2 regions of the Pseudoalteromonas sp. '520P1 No. 423' genome follow, and region 2 is predicted to be linked to the other one. Evidence: predicted binding sites of a transcription regulator. Region 2 holds the regulator's gene; the other holds the start of a gene.
The links. The regulator LexA, encoded in region 2, represses DNA repair genes until DNA is damaged. The targets are predictions, from matches to a motif close to TACTGTATNNNNATACAGTA.
Positions count from the first base shown of each region.

Region 1: a site for LexA is predicted at 5,204-5,223, ahead of dinB (DNA polymerase IV). Genes of this name have one in related genera too.

Region 1 is NZ_BBZB01000001.1:3,282,068-3,292,964, reverse strand. It holds gene PSA_RS15090 (NADH:ubiquinone reductase (Na(+)-transporting) subunit B) at 1-295, shown strand, start outside; gene PSA_RS15085 (Na(+)-translocating NADH-quinone reductase subunit C) at 288-1,043, shown strand; gene PSA_RS15080 (NADH:ubiquinone reductase (Na(+)-transporting) subunit D) at 1,043-1,672, shown strand; gene nqrE (NADH:ubiquinone reductase (Na(+)-transporting) subunit E) at 1,683-2,291, shown strand; gene nqrF (NADH:ubiquinone reductase (Na(+)-transporting) subunit F) at 2,305-3,531, shown strand; gene PSA_RS15065 (FAD:protein FMN transferase) at 3,727-4,785, shown strand; gene nqrM ((Na+)-NQR maturation NqrM) at 4,920-5,132, shown strand; gene dinB (DNA polymerase IV) at 5,235-6,287, shown strand; gene PSA_RS15050 (OmpA family protein) at 6,400-7,905, shown strand; gene PSA_RS15045 (hypothetical protein) at 7,986-8,765, shown strand; gene PSA_RS15040 (hypothetical protein) at 8,786-9,214, shown strand; gene PSA_RS15035 (LemA family protein) at 9,360-9,944, shown strand; gene PSA_RS26410 (hypothetical protein) at 10,064-10,432, shown strand; gene PSA_RS26405 (DUF3137 domain-containing protein) at 10,447-10,897, shown strand, end outside.
Region 2 is NZ_BBZB01000001.1:285,406-296,302, forward strand. It holds gene PSA_RS01350 (hypothetical protein) at 1-481, opposite strand, end outside; gene PSA_RS01355 (SURF1 family protein) at 471-1,265, opposite strand; gene PSA_RS01360 (DUF2909 domain-containing protein) at 1,286-1,495, shown strand; gene PSA_RS01365 (cytochrome c oxidase subunit 3) at 1,540-2,415, opposite strand; gene PSA_RS01370 (cytochrome c oxidase assembly protein) at 2,412-2,960, opposite strand; gene ctaD (cytochrome c oxidase subunit I) at 2,964-4,613, opposite strand; gene coxB (cytochrome c oxidase subunit II) at 4,613-5,758, opposite strand; gene lexA (transcriptional repressor LexA) at 6,427-7,044, opposite strand; gene plsB (glycerol-3-phosphate 1-O-acyltransferase PlsB) at 7,219-9,684, shown strand; gene tesB (acyl-CoA thioesterase II) at 9,765-10,622, opposite strand; gene PSA_RS01400 (EAL domain-containing protein) at 10,633-10,897, opposite strand, start outside.

The DNA of each region.
Region 1 (10,897 bases), 3.0 Mb from region 2:
TTCTGATACGAATCAAATGTTTGCTATGCCTTGGCATTGGCATTTAGTACTAGGTGGTTTTGCTTTTGGTATGTTCTTCATGGCAACAGACCCAGTATCAGCAGCTTTCACTAACAAAGGTAAATGGTGCTATGGTGCTTTAATTGGTTTTATGGTTGTGATGATCCGTGTTGTAAACCCTGCATACCCAGAAGGTATGATGTTAGCAATTCTTTTCGCTAACTTGTTTGCACCGTTATTCGATCACTTCGTTGTACAGTCGAATATCAAACGGAGGTTAGCACGCAATGTCTAGTAATAAAGAAACAATCGGTAAAACGCTTGGTGTTGTAGTTGGATTATGTCTAGTGTGTGCTATTTTAGTATCAAGCGCAGCTGTTAAACTTCGTCCACTTCAAGATTTAAACAAAGCAATAGATGTTCAAACAAATATCTTAGCTGCTGCTGGCATTGAAGTGAAATCTGGCGATGATATTCAAGCTATCTTCGGTCAAAATGTTGAAGCTAAAGTAGTTAACATGAAAACAGGTAAGTTTGTTGATACTGATCCAAATAGCTTTGATTTTGAAAAAAGCAAATTTGATCAGAAAATATCTAAATCTTTAAAAGAGTTAGGTATTGAAGACAAAGCTGGTATTCAGCGTATGACTGATGAATCACCTGTGTACTTTGTAAAAGAAAATGGCAAAGTAAACACAATCATTTTACCTGTACAAGGTTATGGTTTATGGGGTGTTATGTTTGGTTTTATCGCACTTGATACTGATACGACTACTGTTAAAAACATTAACTTTTACAAGCACAATGAAACTCCTGGTCTAGGCGGCGAGATTCAAAACCCTAAATGGGTTTCAACTTGGGCTGGTAAACAGCTTCCTGTTGATGTACTTAAAGGTTACACAGGTAATGACGTGAATAAGTTAGATGGCCTTTCTGGTGCTACTTTAACTTCAATCGGTGTTGATAATACGTTTAAATTCTGGACAGGTGAAAACGGCTTCGGTCCTTTCCTTGCAGAAGTTCGTAAAGGAGCGTTGAACTAATGGCTGATTCTAAAGAAATCAAACAGGCGCTGTTAGGCCCTGTATTTGCTAATAACCCAATCGCATTACAAGTACTAGGTGTTTGTTCTGCATTAGCGGTAACTTCAAGCTTAAAAAATGCTTTGATAATGACTATGGCTGTAATGGTTGTAACTGCATTTTCAAGCATGTTTATTTCAATGCTACGTAACCACATACCTTCAAGTGTACGTATTATTGTTCAAATGACGATTATCGCATCTGTTGTAATTATCGTAGACCAAGTATTACAAGCATACTCTTATGCAACGGCAAAAGAGCTTTCAGTATTTGTTGGCCTAATCATTACTAACTGTATCGTAATGGGTCGTGCTGAAGCATACGCTATGAAAACTGGTCCTATGATGTCATTTGTTGATGGTTTAGGTAATGGTTTAGGTTACGGCGTAGTACTATTAACTGTTGGTTTTATTCGTGAACTATTCGGTAAAGGAACATTATTTGATGTTTCAATTATTCCATTAGTTGCAGACGGTGGTTGGTACCATCCTATGGGTCTATTGATCTTACCACCAAGTTCTTTCTTCATTATTGGTTTATTCATATGGGTACTACGTACTTATAAGAAAGACCAAGTAGAAAAGGCTTAAGGGGATAATAATGGAACATTATATTAGTTTATTTGTAAAAGCGGTTTTCGTAGAAAACTTAGCATTATCATTCTTCCTTGGTATGTGTACTTTCTTAGCTGTATCTAAAAAAGTAACTACAGCAATTGGTCTTGGTGTTGCAGTTATCTTTGTATTAGGTATTGCTGTACCGGTAAATAACTTAGTTTACCACGCTGTATTAGCACCGGGTTCTCTTGAATGGTTAGGTTACCCAGAAGCTGATTTAAGCTTCTTACGTTACTTAACGTTTATCGGTGTTATTGCTGCTTTAGTACAAATTGTTGAAATGGCTTTAGATAACTTCTTCCCTGCGTTATACAACGCACTAGGTATCTTCTTACCACTTATCACAGTTAACTGTGCAATCTTTGGTGCAGTAGCATTCATGGTTGAACGTAACTATAACTTTGGTGAGTCAGTTGTATATGGTATTGGTGCTGGTGTTGGTTGGGCGCTTGCGATTGCTACATTAGCTGGTATTCGTGAAAAGATGAAATATTCTGATATCCCTGATGGTCTTCGTGGCTTAGGTATTACGTTCATCACCGTTGGTCTTATGGGTCTTGGCTTTATGTCATTCTCTGGTATTTCACTTTAAAGGGCGATAGAAAATGGATATTATTTTTCTTGGCGTAGGTATGTTCACCGCTATCGTGGTACTACTTGTTTTAGTTATTTTAATGGCAAAAGCAAAGTTAGTTCCAAGTGGTGATATCACAATCGGTATCAATGAAGACGCTGATAAAGCAATTAAAACAACTGCAGGTAGTAAATTATTAGGTGCATTAGCCGACTCAGGTATTTTTGTATCTTCTGCTTGTGGTGGCGGTGGCTCATGTGGTCAGTGTCGTGTAAACATTAAATCTGGTGGTGGTGATATTCTACCAACTGAGCTTGACCATATTACTAAAGGTGAAGCAAGAGAAGGTTGTCGTTTAGCATGTCAGGTAAATGTTAAACGTGACATGGAAATTGAACTTGAAGAAGAAATCTTCGGTGTTAAAAGATGGGAATGTGAAGTTATCTCAAATGATAATAAAGCAACTTTCATCAAAGAGCTTAAGCTTGGCATCCCAGATGGTGAATCAGTTCCTTTCCGTGCAGGTGGTTATATTCAGATTGAAGCTCCACCACATCACGTAAAATATGCAGACTTTGATGTACCTGCTGAATACCGTGGTGACTGGGAACATTTTGGTTTCTTCAATTTAGAGTCTAAAGTAGATGATGAAACAATTCGTGCATACTCTATGGCTAACTATCCTGAAGAAGAAGGCATTATCATGCTTAACGTGCGTATCGCTTCGCCTCCTCCAAGAGACTTAAGCTTACCATGTGGTAAAATGTCATCTTACATTTGGTCACTTAAAGCTGGCGATAAAGTGACAATTTCAGGCCCATTTGGTGAGTTCTTCGCTAAAGAAACTGATAATGAAATGGTATTCGTTGGTGGTGGTGCTGGTATGGCTCCAATGCGTTCTCACATATTCGATCAACTTAAGCGTTTAAAATCTAAGCGTAAGATGAGCTTCTGGTATGGTGCGCGTTCTGTTCGTGAAATGTTCTATGTTGAAGATTTTGACGGATTAGCAGCTGAAAATCCAAACTTCGAATGGCATTGTGCTCTTTCAGATCCTCAACCTGAGGACAACTGGGAAGGTTACACTGGTTTCATTCATAATGTTCTTTTAGAAAACTACTTAAAAGATCATGAAGCACCTGAAGATTGTGAGTTCTACATGTGTGGTCCTCCAATGATGAATGCCGCTGTTATCAGCATGCTTAAAGAGCTAGGTGTTGAAGATGAAAATATCTTACTTGATGACTTTGGTGGTTAAGTAAAACACTCAACTAAAGCGACTATTAATTAGAAGCTTATAGTTTGAAGCTATAAAAAAGCTTGTTACTGGTTTATACTGGTAACAAGCTTCTTTTATGTGAAAAATGAAGTGATTTCACAATAAATTAATACGAAATGATTAATTTTTATTCCATAAATTAGAACCTAATCGACAATTAAACTGGAAATATTGATGGACTCTTACATCTCTAATAAATTCTTATTCAATAAAAAATGGATTTTTAGCTTTTTATTGGTGTTAACACTCTTTTTAATGTTGGGCTGTGAGCCAAATAATAAAAAAGAAAAATTCCAAGAAGTGCTTTTACAAGGTAAAACGATGGGCACAACATTTACTGTAAAAGTATTTGTGCCGGAATCAGAAGTTCGTTCATTAAATTTATTTTCAGATATAAAAGATTTGTTGGCTGAAATTAATCAATCTATGTCTACCTATATAGATGACTCAGAAATTAGTCAATTTAATCGTTTAGAAGCAAGTACAGTTTTTCCTTTATCAGCAGATTTTAGAACTGTTATGACTGAATCAATTAGACTAGCACAAAGTACTAAAACTTTTGATGTGACAATGGGACCATTAATTGATTTATGGGGATTTGGTCCAGATAAACAGCCAACAAAAGTACCGACTGCTGAACAACTAGAAAGTATTAAAGAAAAAATGGGTGTTGATAAGTTATCCTTATCAAATGCAGGTTTAACAAAATCTATCCAAGAATTAGAGTTGAGTTTCTCAGCGATAGCCAAAGGTTTTGGTGTAGATAAAGTCGCTGAATTATTAGAGATTAATGGTTATACCAACTATATGGTTGAGATTGGTGGTGAGTTAAGACTAAGTGGTACTAAACCCAATGGCGCTTTATGGAGGATTGCAATTGAGCAGCCTGATCCATCTTTATTTCAGCGCGCAGTTCATAAAGAGCTGAAGTTAGGGACTATTAGTGTAGCTACATCAGGTGACTACCGTATATTCTACGAACTAGAAGGCGAGACTTATGCGCATATTATCAGCCCAGAAACCGGCAAACCTATTAAGCAAGATTTAGTATCGGTCACTGTTTTACACCCATCATCTATGACTGCTGACGCATTAGCTACAGCTCTGACGGTCATGGGTACTGAAAAAGCAAAAGTATACGCAGAAGAAAATGATATTGCTGTATACCTTATTAGTAAAACAACTGAAGGATTAATGTCATATTCAAGCCCTCAGTTTGCGCCGTACTTATAAAGTATAAAATAGCGCGCATTTTAGTCACGCTATTTTGAGCTAAGTTTGAATTACTATAGTTATTGTTTTGTACTACCTGTATAATACGCCACGAAATTTAGCTTTTTCAATTTAGTGATTTTAGGGGCCTAGTTATGTCACTTTTTGTTCTTACATTTGTTTTACTGGTAATTGTTGCGGCAGCGATGGCTGTAGGTATGATGGTTAAAAATAAAGCTATGGCAAGTAGTTGTGGTGGTTTAGGTGCCATGGGTATTGAAAAAGCTTGTGATTGTGATGATCCATGTGATCGTAGAAAAGAACGCATGGCTAAAGAGCAATCTTGGAAAGATAATCAAATACTTTAGTTCAAACTAAAGTTTGACTATTAAGCCTCGTTTATCGAGGTTTTTTTGTGTTTAAAATTATTTAAATTTGACACTGTATAAATAAACAGTAAAAATAGCTGTATGAAAAAATTTATACATATAGACATGGATTGCTTTTATGCTGCAGTTGAAATGCGCGACAATCCAGCTTTGCGTGACGTCCCCTTAGCTATAGGGGGCAAGAGCCGAAGAGGCGTTATATCTACCTCTAACTATATTGCTCGCCAATATGGTGTACGTTCAGCTATGTCTAATTATAAAGCCCTGCAATTATGCCCTCACCTAGTATTAGTTCCTGGCCGCATGTCGGTATATAAAGAAGCTTCAAATCAAATACGCGAAATATTTCACCAATATACTGATTTAGTTGAGCCCCTTTCACTTGATGAAGCTTATTTAGATGTTACAGATTCCCCTCTTTGTTCAGGCAGTGCCACGTTAATGGCACAAGAAATAAGACAAAAGATATTTGATAAAACAGGCTTAACGGCATCAGCAGGTGTGGCCCCAATCAAGTTTATAGCCAAAATTGCCAGCGATGAAAATAAGCCAAATGGTCAATGTATTATTACCCCAGATAAAATAGCTGATTTCCTAACATCTTTACCTTTAGGTAAAATACCAGGGGTAGGTAAAGTGACTCTTGAGCGTTTATCAGCCTTGCAATTAAAAACGGGTAAAGATGTATTAGATAAAGGCGAAGATTGGATGTTACGCACTTTAAGCAATTTTGGTTATGACTTGTACCAAAAATGTGCGGGTAACTATCAAGGTAAAGTACACACTGAGCGTGTAAGGAAATCACTGAGTGTAGAGCATACTTATGAATTTGATTTAGACACAGAGCAAGCATGTTTAGAAAAATTACCAGGCTTATTAGAAGAGTTACAAAGGCGATTAGAGAAACAAAACTTAATCACCAGCATAAGTAAACTAAGCGTTAAAGTGAAGTTTTCAGATTTTGTTTCAACAACCGCAGATAAAGTATCAGATGGTTTATCCATTGATGTATTTTCTGCTTTGCTAAAAAAAGCGTTTGCTAGAGGTAAGTATAAAAGCGTGCGGTTGTTAGGCGTCGGTGTTGGCATAAAACCAGAAAAAAATACAGAAGGGCAACTTAGCTTTGATTGTTAGGTTTGTATCTTTGATGAATTTTATATATTATATCAGGTGCTTAAATCAATTCTGATATGCAACTTTTGGTTTAAGCAATATAAATGGACATAAAAAGTACAAGGAATGTATCGTGAAATTTTTTTATTACCTAGCCGTATGTGTTTTTGCATCGAGTTATGCGCACGCTAACAGTCAAAGCCTGATCTTATCTCCTTATCCAGATTCTAAAAGAGAGTCTTCAACTAAATATAATTATGTTGATTATAAACACATGCGTGACACAGATATTAAATCTGAAAACTTTACGAAGTTAATTTCAGGTGAGTATTATGGCGCATCATATATAGTAAAAGGCAAAGGTGTTCATTATAGCCAACTAATTAAAGATTACGCTACAGAGTTAAAAAGTAATGGGTTTAACATTCATGTGAACTGCATTGATAAAACATGCGGTAATAAATTACTTCAACGCTTTGCGAATACTGACTCATATCGTTATAAAACCTATCAGGGACACGATATATTTAACAATAAATCATTAGCGATCATTTCAGCAAGTAAAATGCAAGCAGGCTCAGAAATTGGATTAATGGTTTCTGCAAAGTTAGATTACCAAAATAACCTTAAAATCGCATATGAACAAATATTTTCTACAGACTTACCCAAAGCAAATATTAAAGTTAATGATAATTACAAAGTTAACTTATTAGATTATAAAAAATTAAAAACAGCTAAAAAAGACGCCAAAGGTGGACAAGATCATCCATTAATCACACGCTTTCCAAGCGCATATATTACTAAACAGTCGGTTATTGAGTTTGAACAATATCCTTTGATACTTGATATCGCTAAGAAAAAACCTGCTAAAAAGTCGATTGCTGGCAAAGTGACAACTTTGAACTATGAAATGGATAAAAAGCTTAGTCCTTTACTTGTCTGGAAAAATTATGAGCAAGCTTTAATTGATAACGACATAGATATTCTTTTTCAGTGTAAAGCTAAAACGTGTGGTAATTATTTAATACGCAACAATTACGATAATACTGTTTTTGCAACAAAGCATGGCTTTGATTTTTATAATATGGACAAAAAGTCAAATTACTACTTTTTCTCTGCAGTAAAAAAAGATGATGCTGGGGATATTTATTTAACTGGCTACTTTAATAAAAGATATGCGCACTTGCCTTTAGAAATGACGATAGACATCATAGAAACTAAACCACTTACAAAGGTTAATTTAAATGTTGCAAGTGAAAAGTTAAACGAAGAAATTAAAACGAATGGGCGTGTATCATTATACGGAATCGAGTTTGATTACGACAAAGCAACTTTAAAAAAAGGCTCAGAGCCTCAATTGAATGAAATTGCAAAGTTTCTCAAAAAGAATAAAAAAATATCTATCTATGTGGTTGGGCATACTGATAACCAAGGGTCTTATCAATATAACCAATCCCTATCAGAAAAACGCGCTAATACTATTGTTGATACTTTGTTTCAAAAATATCAAATAAAGCCTGAGAGGTTGCATGCAATAGGTATTGGTCCAGTTTCACCTGATGCTGCTAATAATACCATGCAAAATATGCAAAAAAATCGACGTGTAGAGCTAGTTTTAAAGTCGCCTTTATACTTATAAACCCAGACTCAGTGTTTTAATTTTAATTAGGACACTGACATTGTCGGGATTTATTTAAATGCTTGCTAGCGGAAAGTTCCATGAAAAAAAATATAGTGTGTTTTTTTTGTTCATTATTTTTGCTTAAACCATTTTTAACTTATGCTGATATTACGCTTGAATTTGATATTTTCAAAGCAGATAAAAACATAGGTAAAAGTGTGTTGTATGTTAGTGAAAATGCAGTTAGAAATGATTTCATAATGCCAAATGAACATTTTTCTTTAATAGGCATTAATCATAAAGCGCATTATCTCATTAATGTGAAAACAAGCATTGCACAAAAGATGTCTCAATCGGTTGCGATTGAATTTGCTAAAGCGCAAATGTTAAAGCAAGGCATAAAACTAGACACGCAAGAACAAATTAATAACATGATGCAGATGTCCGCAGATCCAAGTAATGATGAAGATAATAATATTCTGTTTGAACTGGCTAAAATGGGAGTTTATAACGGCTATCAGCAAGGTGAGCTTTTGTATCGAATTGAAACTGCCTTGGCGTCAGAGCTTCAACTCACCCCAGCTGATTTAGCGCTCATCCAACAACAAGCTTTTAATTATCAAGTTTTAGCTAAAACAAGTATTGGTCATTTCGATAACCTACCAATAGAACTGTTACATATTATTAAATATCAAGGTTTTGAATTGTTCAAAAGTTATGAAGAAATTTCAACAGGTTACACTTTTAAATTTTCTAAAAGTTCAAGTCATTCAATACCTTTAAACATATTTACATATCAAGAGCAGTTTAAAATAAAACCAATGGATATACCTGTTCAGCAGATGTCACAAGCATTAGAAGGTAAAGGCGGGTACTAAAAAATTTATAGGAGAAAATAATGAAAAAATTTTTAATGGGTGGATGTTTATTAGCTATTTGTTCATCTGCACAGGCTATACCTAATGTTGGTTTCACTGCAAAAGATAATCAAGATCCGATATTTATCGAAAAATGTGATATTTATCAAAATGCACAAAAAGATAATGATATAGAGCTGCTAAAAACGTTTGTTGAAAAAAAATGGTTCGAAGGTGATAAAGCTGCAAAAGTTGAAGCTATGATAGTTAAATGGGCAAAAAGAAGACAAAAAAAGTTGGATAAAGCAGGTGGTTATATTGTAACAGAAAAACGTATGTCCACTAAAACCCAGCCAGATGTGTCACAGGTAGTTCTTAGATGGAGTAATGGTAAAAAATTTAGTGCTAGTGATGGTTGTGTTTTTATAATGGATGTAAATCAGAATGGCTGGCGAATTAGAATGCGATGAAAAAACAGTTTTTAATGACTTTGAGCTAAAAATTATTCATTTATAAATAATTTTTAGCATGTAAGTTGATTTGAAATTAATAGTTAATTTACTCATTAGCTAGTTTTGATTGCAGTAGGTAATAAAAATAATAAAAGGAAATAGTATGTTGGAATTTATATCAAATAATTGGATCGGAATTGGTGTTTTAGCGGTTTTGATTATCGTTTTTTATTCCTGGTATGTTTCAATTATCACCAAACGAAATGCAATGGAAGAAGCGTTTTCAGGTATTGATGTGAAACTTAAAAAGCGCACTGATTTAATTCCGAACATACTTGCTATTGCCAATAAATTTATGGCTTATGAAAAGTCTTTATTAGAAGAAGTAACGCGTTTACGCTCTCAAGTCTTAAAGACTGAAAAAGGGTTAGCAAATATTGATGAACGCTTTAAATTAGAAGGACAATTACAAAACTCATTGTCAGGCTTAATAGTTGCTGTAGAAAATTACCCAGAGTTAAAATCAAATGAACCTATGATCGAAGCGCAACGTGCTTATTCTGATGTTGAAGCGCATATTTCAGCTGCAAGGCGTAATTTTAATAGCGCAAATCGCGTGCTGCGAAATAGCATTCAAGTATTTCCTGGTAATATTATTACTTGCTTGATTGGTGTGAGTGTGATGGCATTTTTTCAAATCTCTGAAAGTGAGCGTAAACCAGTCGATGCGACTCAATTATTAAAGTAATAGCAGGAGTTAACAATGTCATTTAATGTAAATGAATTGAGCAGCTATTTAGCAGCCTTTAAATTACGTTTTCGTAAACACAACGCTGCAAAAATTGATGTTAGCCATCTGAGCAGTTGTTGGCGGTATTTGAAAATGAGATAAAGCCTAAACTAGATGGAATAGAGCAGTTTAGGCTGGCACAGCTAAAAGCTTTTTATACCCGTAATCGTACCTTTAAACAGGTGGTTATGCCTATTGCGATTTCGTTATCTGTGCTTGGGTTAATCACAGGCAGTGACATAGGTGCGCTTTACCCGATTTTGCTTGCTTTTTGTATTGGTACTGGCTGGGCATATAAACCGGCGCTTGATTATGTAAATCAATACAAAGAAACCATATTGCCTATTATTGTTAAAATGTACGGTGACTTTAATTATTCAGTTAAATCAAAATTCACGAAAGATATGATAAAAAAGTATCGATATCACCTTATTTTGATTTTATAAAAACTGAAGATTATGTGTATGGAGAAATTGATAATATTCATTTTGAGTTTAGCGAATTAAAACTTGATAAGAAAACTAAAAATGGACAAGTTAATGTGTTTAAAGGTGGCATTATTACGTTGACCATGCCTTTTGATTTTAATTCACATACTTTGGTTAAGTGTGATTATGGCAAAGTAGGAAACTTGTTAACAAAATATGCCAAAGTAACAGAAAAAGTAGCACTTGAAAACTTAGACTTTGAAAAGTTTTTTGAAGTGTATTCTGATGACCAGATAATGGCTCGCTATATTTTAACACCTGTAATGATGGAGCAAATTCTAAAGCTTAATACCGAATTTATGATAAGTGCTAACGCCACACGTTTAGAGTGTGAATTTTTTGATAATAAAGCTATTTTTATGATTGATTATAAAGATAACCTATTAGAACCTTCTTGGCTTGAAGCCTCTGCTTTTGAATTAA
Region 2 (10,897 bases):
TCAACAATTTTTTAAGATCTTTCATCAAACCTTTATTAGTTATTCTATTTGTTTGCTCATCATCGGTTATTGGGTAAACCAATACCACTAACCCCATATGATCTACCAAATATAAAGCGTCTTGTTTTAATTGATTATTGTTATAGACATAATTTTTAAAGCCTTCCTCAGTGACTTCTTCTTTGCCTAATAAAACTAAATCTACCTTGCCTTGATTTTTACCTAGGGCTAAGTGAACATTTTTTAATTCAGCTCTACGAGTGACACATTTATCATTACATTGCCTTGATGAGACATAGACAATAGACCAAGCCTTCGGTTCTATTTCAGCCCAAGATTCTAACTTTATTTCTTGTGATAAAAACTCTCCTTGGTTAACTGTATTTGTTGGTATTAGCTCTAATTTTAATACCGTATATGCCAAGACTAATGGCACGATAAAACTGACGATGAAAATGATCATGGTTTTTTTATTTGTCATTTACTTCTCCTATAGAAACTTGACTACTTAGTGCTTTATTTATATTTTTTTGATTATTATTTTGACCACGTACTGCAAATATAAAAATACCCAAGGCGGCTACGCCTATAAGCAACCATTGCAAAGCATAGGCGTGATGTTTTTCAGGCGGCATTACAACACTTTGATAATGAGGCTGTGCGAGCGGATTTTTATCTATTGCATAAGCCATAAAATTAACTAATGGCTGACTGCTTTGCTCTGTTTGTAGTTTGATATCAATAAATTGAATTTGCTTTGGCCAACCTTTATTTGTGAGCTCTGCTTCATTTAAATAAAAACCTGCTAAGTCACCTTGTTTAAGCTGCACCTTGATGTCAATCTCTTGCTCGGGTAATTGCACTTTAGGTAATTGGTTGCGGCTTTTACCTTGTGGTATCCAGCCAAAATTGACAAGCAATGCCTGTTGACTATTTAAAGGGTAAAAAATGGTGATCACATCATAACCAGGGCGGCCATTTAAGGTTCTATTATCTAATAACCAATATTTATGGGTATCTAGTGTGCCTGTTGTTTTTAATTGTAGGCCGGTTTTATTAAACTTTGCTGGTAAGCTATCAAGCTTAGCCCAGTCAAGCTCGCCTTTATTTTGCATCACATCTATATAGTCTAGCCTTTGTTGTTTATTTTCAGCTCGTTGCAATTGCCATACAGCTAAATAGAAACATGAAGATACTACCAATATCACCAAAATTAGTGATATAAATGAAAACTGATATTGTTTGTTTCTTAAACTAATCAACATAGACACTTCCGGAGAATAAGATGTTAGTTAAAATTATTATTGTTTTATTATTAGTTTTTATCGTATTTAATCTTTTTAAAGCGTTATTTGTTATGTTAAAAAATGACCCTAATGGTCCTTCTATCTCTCAGCTACTAGGTCGCAGGGTCATGTTTTCAGCTCTTGCTATGATATTTATGGTTATTGCTATTATGCTTGGTTGGATCACACCCAATTCAAGCCCGTTTTAGTTACGCGATTAAATTTCCGCCTACAATGTAGGCGGTATTTAGAATCAAATAACATATACAAACATAAATAAAATTAACCACACCACATCAACAAAATGCCAATACCAAGCCGCGGCTAAAAACATAAAATGATTTTTAGCACTAAAATGCCCTTTAAAGATTCTAAGCATCACGATAAACAACATGACAGTTCCTAACGTCACATGCATGCCATGGAACCCAGTCAGCATGTAAAAGGTATTGCCATATATACCTGATTCCAAAGTTAAACCTAAATCATTATATGCATGAATATACTCTTCAACTTGTAAGAACAAAAAACCGACGCCAAGCAATACAGTTAGCATCATAAATACTTTAAGTTGACCTCGTTTATTTTTCTCTAACGCGACATGGGCAAAGTGAATAGTAATTGATGAGGTTAATAGAATTAAGGTATTAATTAATGGCAGGCCTTGCCAGCTCATCGCCTGAGTTGTTTCTCCAGAAGGGGTTGTTAATAGTGGCCAAGCAGCTTCAAAGCCGTTCCATAATACTTCATTGGTCATTGCATTATTATCAGCACCGCCTAACCAAGGTATTGATAACATTCGGGCATAAAATAATGCTCCAAAAAAGGCAAAAAAGAACATGACTTCCGACAAAATAAACCAAGCCATTCCCTGCCTAAAAGAAATATCTAATTGCTTGGAGTATAAACCTGCCATAGATTCATCTATTACATTTTTAAACCACCCAAATAACATATAAAGGATCACTAAAACCCCGACTAATAATACATATTGGCCAGAGCTTGCTTCTTTCCCCATTTGCATTACGGTTAAACCAGCACCAACGGCTATAAAAAATAAGCCAACAGCACCCACAAATGGCCATGGACTTTGTGCTGGTACGTAATACTTTTCATATTGTTCTTTCATTTACTTGCTCCTTGGGTTGAACCCATTTGACCGCTTTTTGTTATATCAAATACGGTGTAGGACAAAGTTAATTCTTCAAATTCTAAAGGGAGTGCTGTGTCTATATAAAACATCAGAGCCAAATCAGCTTCCTCTCCAGGTGCTAATGCTTGTTGATCAAAACAAAAACACTCAATTTTATGCATATATTTAGCAGCAAGTCCCGGTGATACAGAAGGCACAGCTTGCATCAAGCGATTTTCATTACTCACATTTTTTGCTTTAAACACCACCTTACTCATAGCGCCAGGTTGTACTGAAATAATAGCTTGATCAGCAGATACCTTAAAAGGAGCTTGGTTTTGAATGTGAGTAATAAAACCCACATCAACTATACGACTTTTATCGATCATATCGCTCACTTTGGCTTGCTCTAAACTAGGCTTACCATTGAGTCCTGTGATATCGCAAAACACGTCATATAGCGGCACTAATGCAAAAGCAAAACCAAACATACCAATACAGGCAAAAGCTAATTTTCGGATTAATTTCTCCTGACTCGTCATTGTCTAATCCTTGATTTTTGGTGGTGTTTCAAAGGTATGATATGGTGCGGGAGAATCAATTTCCCACTCTAGCCCTTCAGCACCTTCCCATACCTTTGCAGGTACTTTATCGCCACCTTTAACGCACTTATAAACCACAGCCACAAATAGTAATTGTGATAAGCCAAATGCAAAACCACCGATGCTAATAATGGCGTTAAAATCAGCAAACTGCAGCGCATAATCTGGTACACGACGCGGCATTCCCGCTAAACCAACAAAGTGCATAGGGAAAAACAATACATTTACTGATACTAAAGAAAGCCAAAAATGCCATTTTGCTAGTGCAATATTAAACATATTGCCAGTCCATTTTGGCAGCCAATAATACACTCCTGCCATAATGGAGAATATTGCCCCCGTCACTAATACATAATGGAAATGTGCCACCACAAAATAGGTATCATGGTATTGAAAGTCGGCGGGCGTAATTGCCAACATTAACCCTGAAAACCCCCCTATAGTGAATAACACCACAAATGCAATCGCAAACAACATGGGCACTTCAAAAGTTAAAGAGCCTCGCCACATAGTTGCCACCCAGTTAAAGACTTTCACCCCAGTAGGAACCGAGATCAACATAGTGGTATACATGAAAAATAACTCACCCGCTAATGGCATGCCCGTTGTGAACATATGATGTGCCCAAACGATAAATGATAAAAATGCGATAGAGGCTGTGGCATATACCATAGATGCATAACCAAAGAGTTTTTTACGAGAAAACGCAGGGATAATTGAAGAGACGATACCAAATGCAGGTAAAATCATAATATAAACTTCAGGGTGACCAAAGAACCAAAATATATGCTGAAACATAACGGGGTCACCACCGCCCATGGCATTAAAGAAGCTAGTACCAAAATATTTATCGGTCAAAACCATAGTAACAACACCAGCAAGTACCGGCATAACTGCTATTAATAAAAATGCGGTTATTAGCCAAGTCCAAACAAATAATGGCAGCTTCATCCAAGTCATGCCCGGAGCACGCATATTCACTATGGTTACAATCACATTAATTGCGCCCATTATTGAACTTATACCCATTATATGCACTGCAAATACGAATAAAGCGGTATTATCATTACTATATGTTGTTGAAAGTGGTGCGTAAAAAGTCCAACCAAAAGCAGGGCCACCGCCTTCCATAAATAATGATCCAAGTAAAATAGCAAAAGCAAATGGTAAAATCCAAAAGCTCCAGTTATTCATTCTTGGTAGTGCCATATCTGGCGCACCTATCATTAAAGGTACCATCCAGTTGGCTAGACCAACAAAAGCAGGCATGACGGCACCAAACACCATAATAAGACCATGCACAGTTGTCATTTGATTAAAGAAGTGGGGATCGACTAATTGTAAACCAGGCTGAAATAACTCAGCCCGGATCACCATAGCCATGGTGCCACCCACTAAAAACATAACCAATGAAAAGATCAAATACATTGATCCTATATCTTTATGGTTTGTTGTATATAACCAACGTTTAAATCCTTTAGCAGGACCATGATGATCCTCTGCGTGCGCACCATCATGATCTGATATGATCGCTCCTTCATGCGCATTTGTTTGCTCTTGAGAATCTTTTTGATCTTGAGTAATTGAGTTCATTATTCATCACCCCCTAATCTGGTTTTAATTTGGCTAGGTTGTACTAAATCACCCGTATCATTACCCCAAGCATTACGCTCATAAGTTACAATTGCAGCTAACTGTTTTAAAGTAAGTTGTTTCGCAAATGCTTGCATTGCAGTCCCAGGCGTACCATGTAAAACCACATCGATATGTGCATTTACATCGCCTAAAGCGATTGGGCTTGCTTTTAATCCTGGGAATACACCTGGAATCCCTAACCCAGTAGGCTGATGACATGCTGCACAGCTAGACATATAAACCTGTTGACCTAAAGTCATTAATTCTTCTTTTGATAAAGTTTGAGATAATAAAGCTTGATCAGCTTGAGCTGCATTTTGTTTTTCTTGCTGACTTTCATTTAGCCAGGCATCAAACTCAGCTGGCGCTTTAGCAACAACAACAACTGGCATAAAGCCATGGTCTTTGCCACATAGCTCTGCACACTGACCCCTATATGTACCTGGGGTATTTACACGGGTCCAAGCTTCATTGATAAATCCGGGATTAGCATCTTTTTTTACTGCGAAATCAGGTACCCACCATGAGTGGATCACATCATCTGACGTCATTAAAAAGCGTACTTTTTTATCTGTTGGGATCACTAAAGGTTTATCTACTTCAAGTAAATAATGTTCTCCTTTAGTTTCTTTATTGGCTATTTGATCTTGTGAAGTAGACATAATGGAATAGAAATCCACGTCTCCCTTTTTACCTTCATAAGTCAGGTATTCATAGTGCCATTTCCACTGAGATCCGGTTATTTTTATAGTCAGATCTGCTTTTGAAGTATCTTCCATAGCAATCAATGTTTTAGTAGCTGGCACAGCCATACCTATTAATATAATAAAAGGAATTGCAGTCCATAATATTTCTATTTTTGTACTTTCATGAAATTGGGCTGGCTTTGCCCCTTTTGATTTTCTATGACGGAATATAGCCCAAAACATCAGGCCAAAGACAATTATACCTATCACACAACAAATCATAAAAATGATCATATGCAGTTGATAAACGTTTTCACTTATATCGGTTACTCCAGTTCTCATATTAAGCGAGCTATTTGCAAAACTTAATTGAGGGATAAGCAATATAAGCCACAAGGTAAAGCGCACGACACCCATGTGACATCTCCTTTTATGCTTAAAGCAAAGAAATGGTTAAAATATCAATCGAATAAAACCACCTCAGACCAGGTAATTAAATTAAACTTCAAATGCTTTTGCCATTTCACTATTATAATTGGTATTTATTTTGATATATTTTTTATTACCGCTTTAAATAAATTTTATTTTAAACAGCTCTATAACTAAATAGTCCATGATTGTTATTTGTTCAAGTTTTAACAAAAAAATAACATAGATATTTTTGATAAATTTGTTAAATCAGTAAGTTAATTAGAAAAATTCAAGAAGAGGGCTCTAGTCGAAAGCCATAAATATAAGGGGTACAGCCTAAAAAAAGCATATTAATTATTGCAAAACAGTGTTTAATTGATTTTTATTGGCATTAATTGTATTTGAAGAGTTTTTTTTGTAACAATATGATTTTAAAAATAATAAAAAACGCTAATATTCATTTATTAAATAATATTAGCGTTAATGAGTTTGTGTAATACCAATTCTATTAAGTTAGTGATCTAATATAAATTAGGATAAGTTTTCAAGAGCAAGGCGCTTGATTGAGCAATAGCTGGCTATTGGGATTGAAAGCAACGTAGCTATTGTATATTTAGACCATTAAGATTGTTCACATATTTATTGGAATTGGTATACATTTAATTAAATTTATATTACATCCAATCGGCTGTTCTTATAACACCAACTGCTAAACCTTCAATGTCAAAAGACTCACTTTCTAAATCAACTACAATATCAGAAAAGTCTTCGTTTTCAGGATGCAAAAGTACTTGGCTGCCCTTTTTTTCAAAGCGTTTAACGGTTACGTCATCGCCTACACGAGCAACGACAACCTGTCCATTATTTGCAACTTGGGTTTTATGAACCGCTAATAAATCGCCATCCATTATGCCGATATCTCGCATACTCATGCCATTTACGCGTAATAAAAAGTCTGCAGCAGGTTTAAATAATTCAGCTGAAACTTCGTAATGGCTTTCAACATGCTCTTGTGCAAGTATCGGTGAACCAGCAGCGACCTGGCCTATTAAAGGTAAACCAAGTTGCTCAGGTTGTTCGTCTTCAACTACGCGAATACCTCGGCTAGCACCCGGCACCATTTCAATAACACCTTTTTTAGCTAAAGCTTTTAAATGCTCTTCAGCTGCATTTGCACTACGAAACTCGAGAGATTGCGCTATTTCAGCCCTTGTAGGAGGCATACCGGTATCTTTGATAAATACCTTAATTAGTTCTAAAATTTGTGTTTGTCGTTTTGTTAACGGTCGCATACAACTGGGTTTCCATACAGTACATGTTACTGTGAGTATATACAGTTATTTTAAAATGGCAAACAAGTATTTAAAAGATATTTTACTCTTGATAAAGCTTAATGGTCTGTCCAGTTCTATAATAAATGTTGAATTACTGATATCCTTGCGCAAACTTTTTTCTTAGGTGGACCAATGGCGTTTTTTTCTTTTATAAATACAGGGTTTAACTTTCTAGCAAAGTTAACAAATAGCATTTTTGTAAAAAGCAAATTATTTCCTGAAGACCCTTGCTCACAATTAGGCCTTAAAACCAATTTGCCGACCTTTTACATTACAAGACTTAATTCTCAAAGCGATTTAGCTGCGTTAGGTCATCAATGTAAAAAGCTAGGTTTACCTAACCCAAGAAAAAATCAGATCTTAGGTGACTACTCGCTGCCAGGCTTAATCCCATTATCAAATCCGGCGCCTTTATTTGGCTCAAAAAGAAAAAAAACAAATGCGATAGAGCAAGGTGAAATAATATTTAAAGCTTTGCGAGAAAACCCAGAACAAACGGTGCAAATTATTCCAGTCACCATATTATGGGGCAGAGACCCAGGTAAAGAAAAGCCAGGTTTAGGTACTTTATTATCGCACTCGTTAAGTCCTAGCTGGCTAAGAAAGTTACTCGTTGTAATATTTTCTGGTAGAGATAACATGATTCGCTTTAGCCAAGCTGTTGATGCAAGAGAGTTACTCAATAAAAAACATGCTACCGATGATTTACCTCATAAATTAATTCGTGTTGCACGTGCACATTTTCAACGTCAAAAGCTTGCTGCAACAGGCCCTAAACTTCCTTCTAAAGATAAGCTATTTAGAGGCCTTTTAGCCTCAAAAAACATCAAAAAAGCCATTGCTGATGAAGCTAAAAGTAAGAATATCAGTAATGAAAAAGCACAAGAAAACGCTTTAAAGCAACTCAATGAAATTTCAGCCAATTATAACGATGCAGTGATACGCGTTTTTGCCAGAATATTAACTTGGTTATGGAACAAACTTTATAATGGCATTGACGTTAGAAATATTGAGCAAGTTAATGAATTATCACAAAAAGGTCACGAAATAATTTATGTCCCTTGCCATCGAAGTCATATGGATTATTTATTATTAACCCATGCGATCTATCAACAAGGGTTAGTACCACCACATATCGCAGCTGGTGTTAACCTTAACTTTTGGCCTGCAGGACCTATATTTAGACGATGTGGCGCCTTTTTTATTCGTCGTTCATTTAAAGGTAATAAACTTTATTCTAGTATTTTTAAAGAATACCTTTTCCAGTTATTTAACAAAGGTCATTCAGTTAAATTTTATACTGAAGGCGGTCGCAGTAGAACAGGCAGGTTACTAACACCTAAAACCGGCATGTTAGCTATGACGATACAAGCTATGCTTAGAGACTTAGATAGACCGGTTTCTATCGTGCCTGTTTATATAGGTTATGAGCATGTTATGGAAGTAAGCACTTACCTAAAAGAGCTTGCTGGTGACAATAAAAAGAACGAATCTGTATTTGGTATTTTTAAAGCCATTAAAAACCTTAAAAATTATGGCCGAGGTTATGTAAATTTTGCTGAACCTATCAATGTGAATCAATTTTTAAATGATAACCAACCTAATTGGCGAGATTCAATTAGCGATGATGATTCAATCAAACCGCAATGGTTAGGGAGCCAAGTAAGCGATTTATCACAAGAAATCATGGTGAACATTAATAACGCTGCGGCATTAAATTCTATCAATTTATTAGCTTTAATATTATTAAATAGCGATAAACATGCTTTAAGTAAACCTGAAGTGATTACTCAATTAAAGTTGTATTTAAACCTACAAGCTAATGCACCTTATACAGACAGAGTAACGCAACCTAATGAGGATGCACATGCGCTACTTGAGCATGCACTTAAATTAAACAAGCTCAACTTATTACAAGATTCATTTGGTGATATTGTTGCGATTAAAGATAAAGAAAAAGTCTTATTAAACTACTACAGAAACAACGTAATCCATTTGTTTTGTGTACCTAGCTTATTAGCGCGTTTTATTTTGCAACAACAAAAAACGGATATTCAAAGCTGTAAAGCGCTAGTAGAAAAACTCTATCCTTTATTTTCTGCTGAATGGTTCTTAAAACCACTCGCCGATGATTATGTTGCAACAATTTTAAATAATTTAAATGCGCAAGGATTAATTGAAGTCATTGGGAACGATATATCTCTTATTAGTGATTCTAGCAGTGCCTATTTTCAGTTAGATTTATTAAGCCGTATTATTGACTGCACTTTGCAAAGATACGCAGTTGTATTAGGTTTAATTCCAAAATCATCTGGCATTAGTCGTGCTAAATTAGAAATCAGTAGTCAAAACTTAGCGCAAAGGCTCAGTTTGTTACATGGCATTAAAACACCTGAATTCTTTGATAAAAAAGTTTTAAGTAGTTTTATTTTAGGCTTAAAAGAAAATGAATTATTAGAAGTTGATCATAATAATGATTTTCAATCGGGTACTAAATTATTTGCGTTTTATGATGCTGTTACACATTTACTTTCACCAAATGTTTTACAGTCAATAGAACTGACTACATCTCAACATAATGATAAGTGCATAGGCTAATTAAGTAACATTTGATAAATATAAAAATAGGGCTTATTAGCCCTCTTTTTTTATTTATATTTCAATATCAATTCTGATAGTTATCTTTGACGTATCAAGCCTTCCTGCATAGTTGACGCAATTAATACGCCATCCTGATTAAAAAACTGACCTCTTACTAACCCTCTACCACCACTCGCTGAAGGGCTATCAACTGCATATAAGATCCATTCATCCATTCTAAACTCTCTATGAAACCACATCGCATGATCTATAGTCGCAACTTGCATATTTGGCTGCATAAAAGACAATCCATGTGGTTGCAATGCGGTTGGTAAAAACTCAAAATCCGACGCATACGCTAATAAGTATTTATGAATGCGAGGATCATTTGGCATTTCACCATTCGCTTTAAACCACACATACCTATTTGCTAAAGTGACTTCTGGTTTAAATGGACTTTGAAAATTAACAGGCCTCATTTCAATCGGTTTATCACATAATACTTTGTCTCTTATTTTCTCAGGGATCAAATTGGCATTTTCGCGATAAAACTCTAATGATGAACGTAAATTTTCGGGTCCTGGTACATTAGGCATAGATGCTTGATGCGTTACTCCTAGCTCTTCATTATGAAATGAGACTGTCATATAAAATATCGGTTTACCATTTTGAATCGCTTTTACTTTTCGCGTGCTAAAGCTTTTACCATCTCTAATATTTTCGACATCATATACGATAGGTTTAGCGGCATCACCAGGGCGTAAAAAATAGGAATGAAGTGAATGTACCAACCTTTCTTCAACGATTGTTTCCTTTGCAGCTGATAAAGCCTGCCCCATTACTTGTCCGCCAAAAACAGCTTTAAAACCTAAATCTTGGCTATCACCGCGGTAAAGCCCTTCCTCTATGGTTTCTAAATCCAATAATGATAATAAATCATCTAATACTTGACTCATAACTTATACCTTAATTTTGATCTAAATATTGCTGAAATGCGATGTCTACTAAAGGTTTACTATATAAATAACCTTGACCGTATGGACAGCTTCGCGACTTCAAAAATATTGCTTGAGCTTGAGTTTCTACACCTTCAGCAATCACCTCTAATTGTAAGCTTTTAGCCATAGATAAAATACCTTCTATCAAGGCCCTACTTTCCTTATCTAATACGAGATCCATAACAAAGGACTTATCTATTTTCAAATAATTGATTGGAAATTTTTTCAAATAA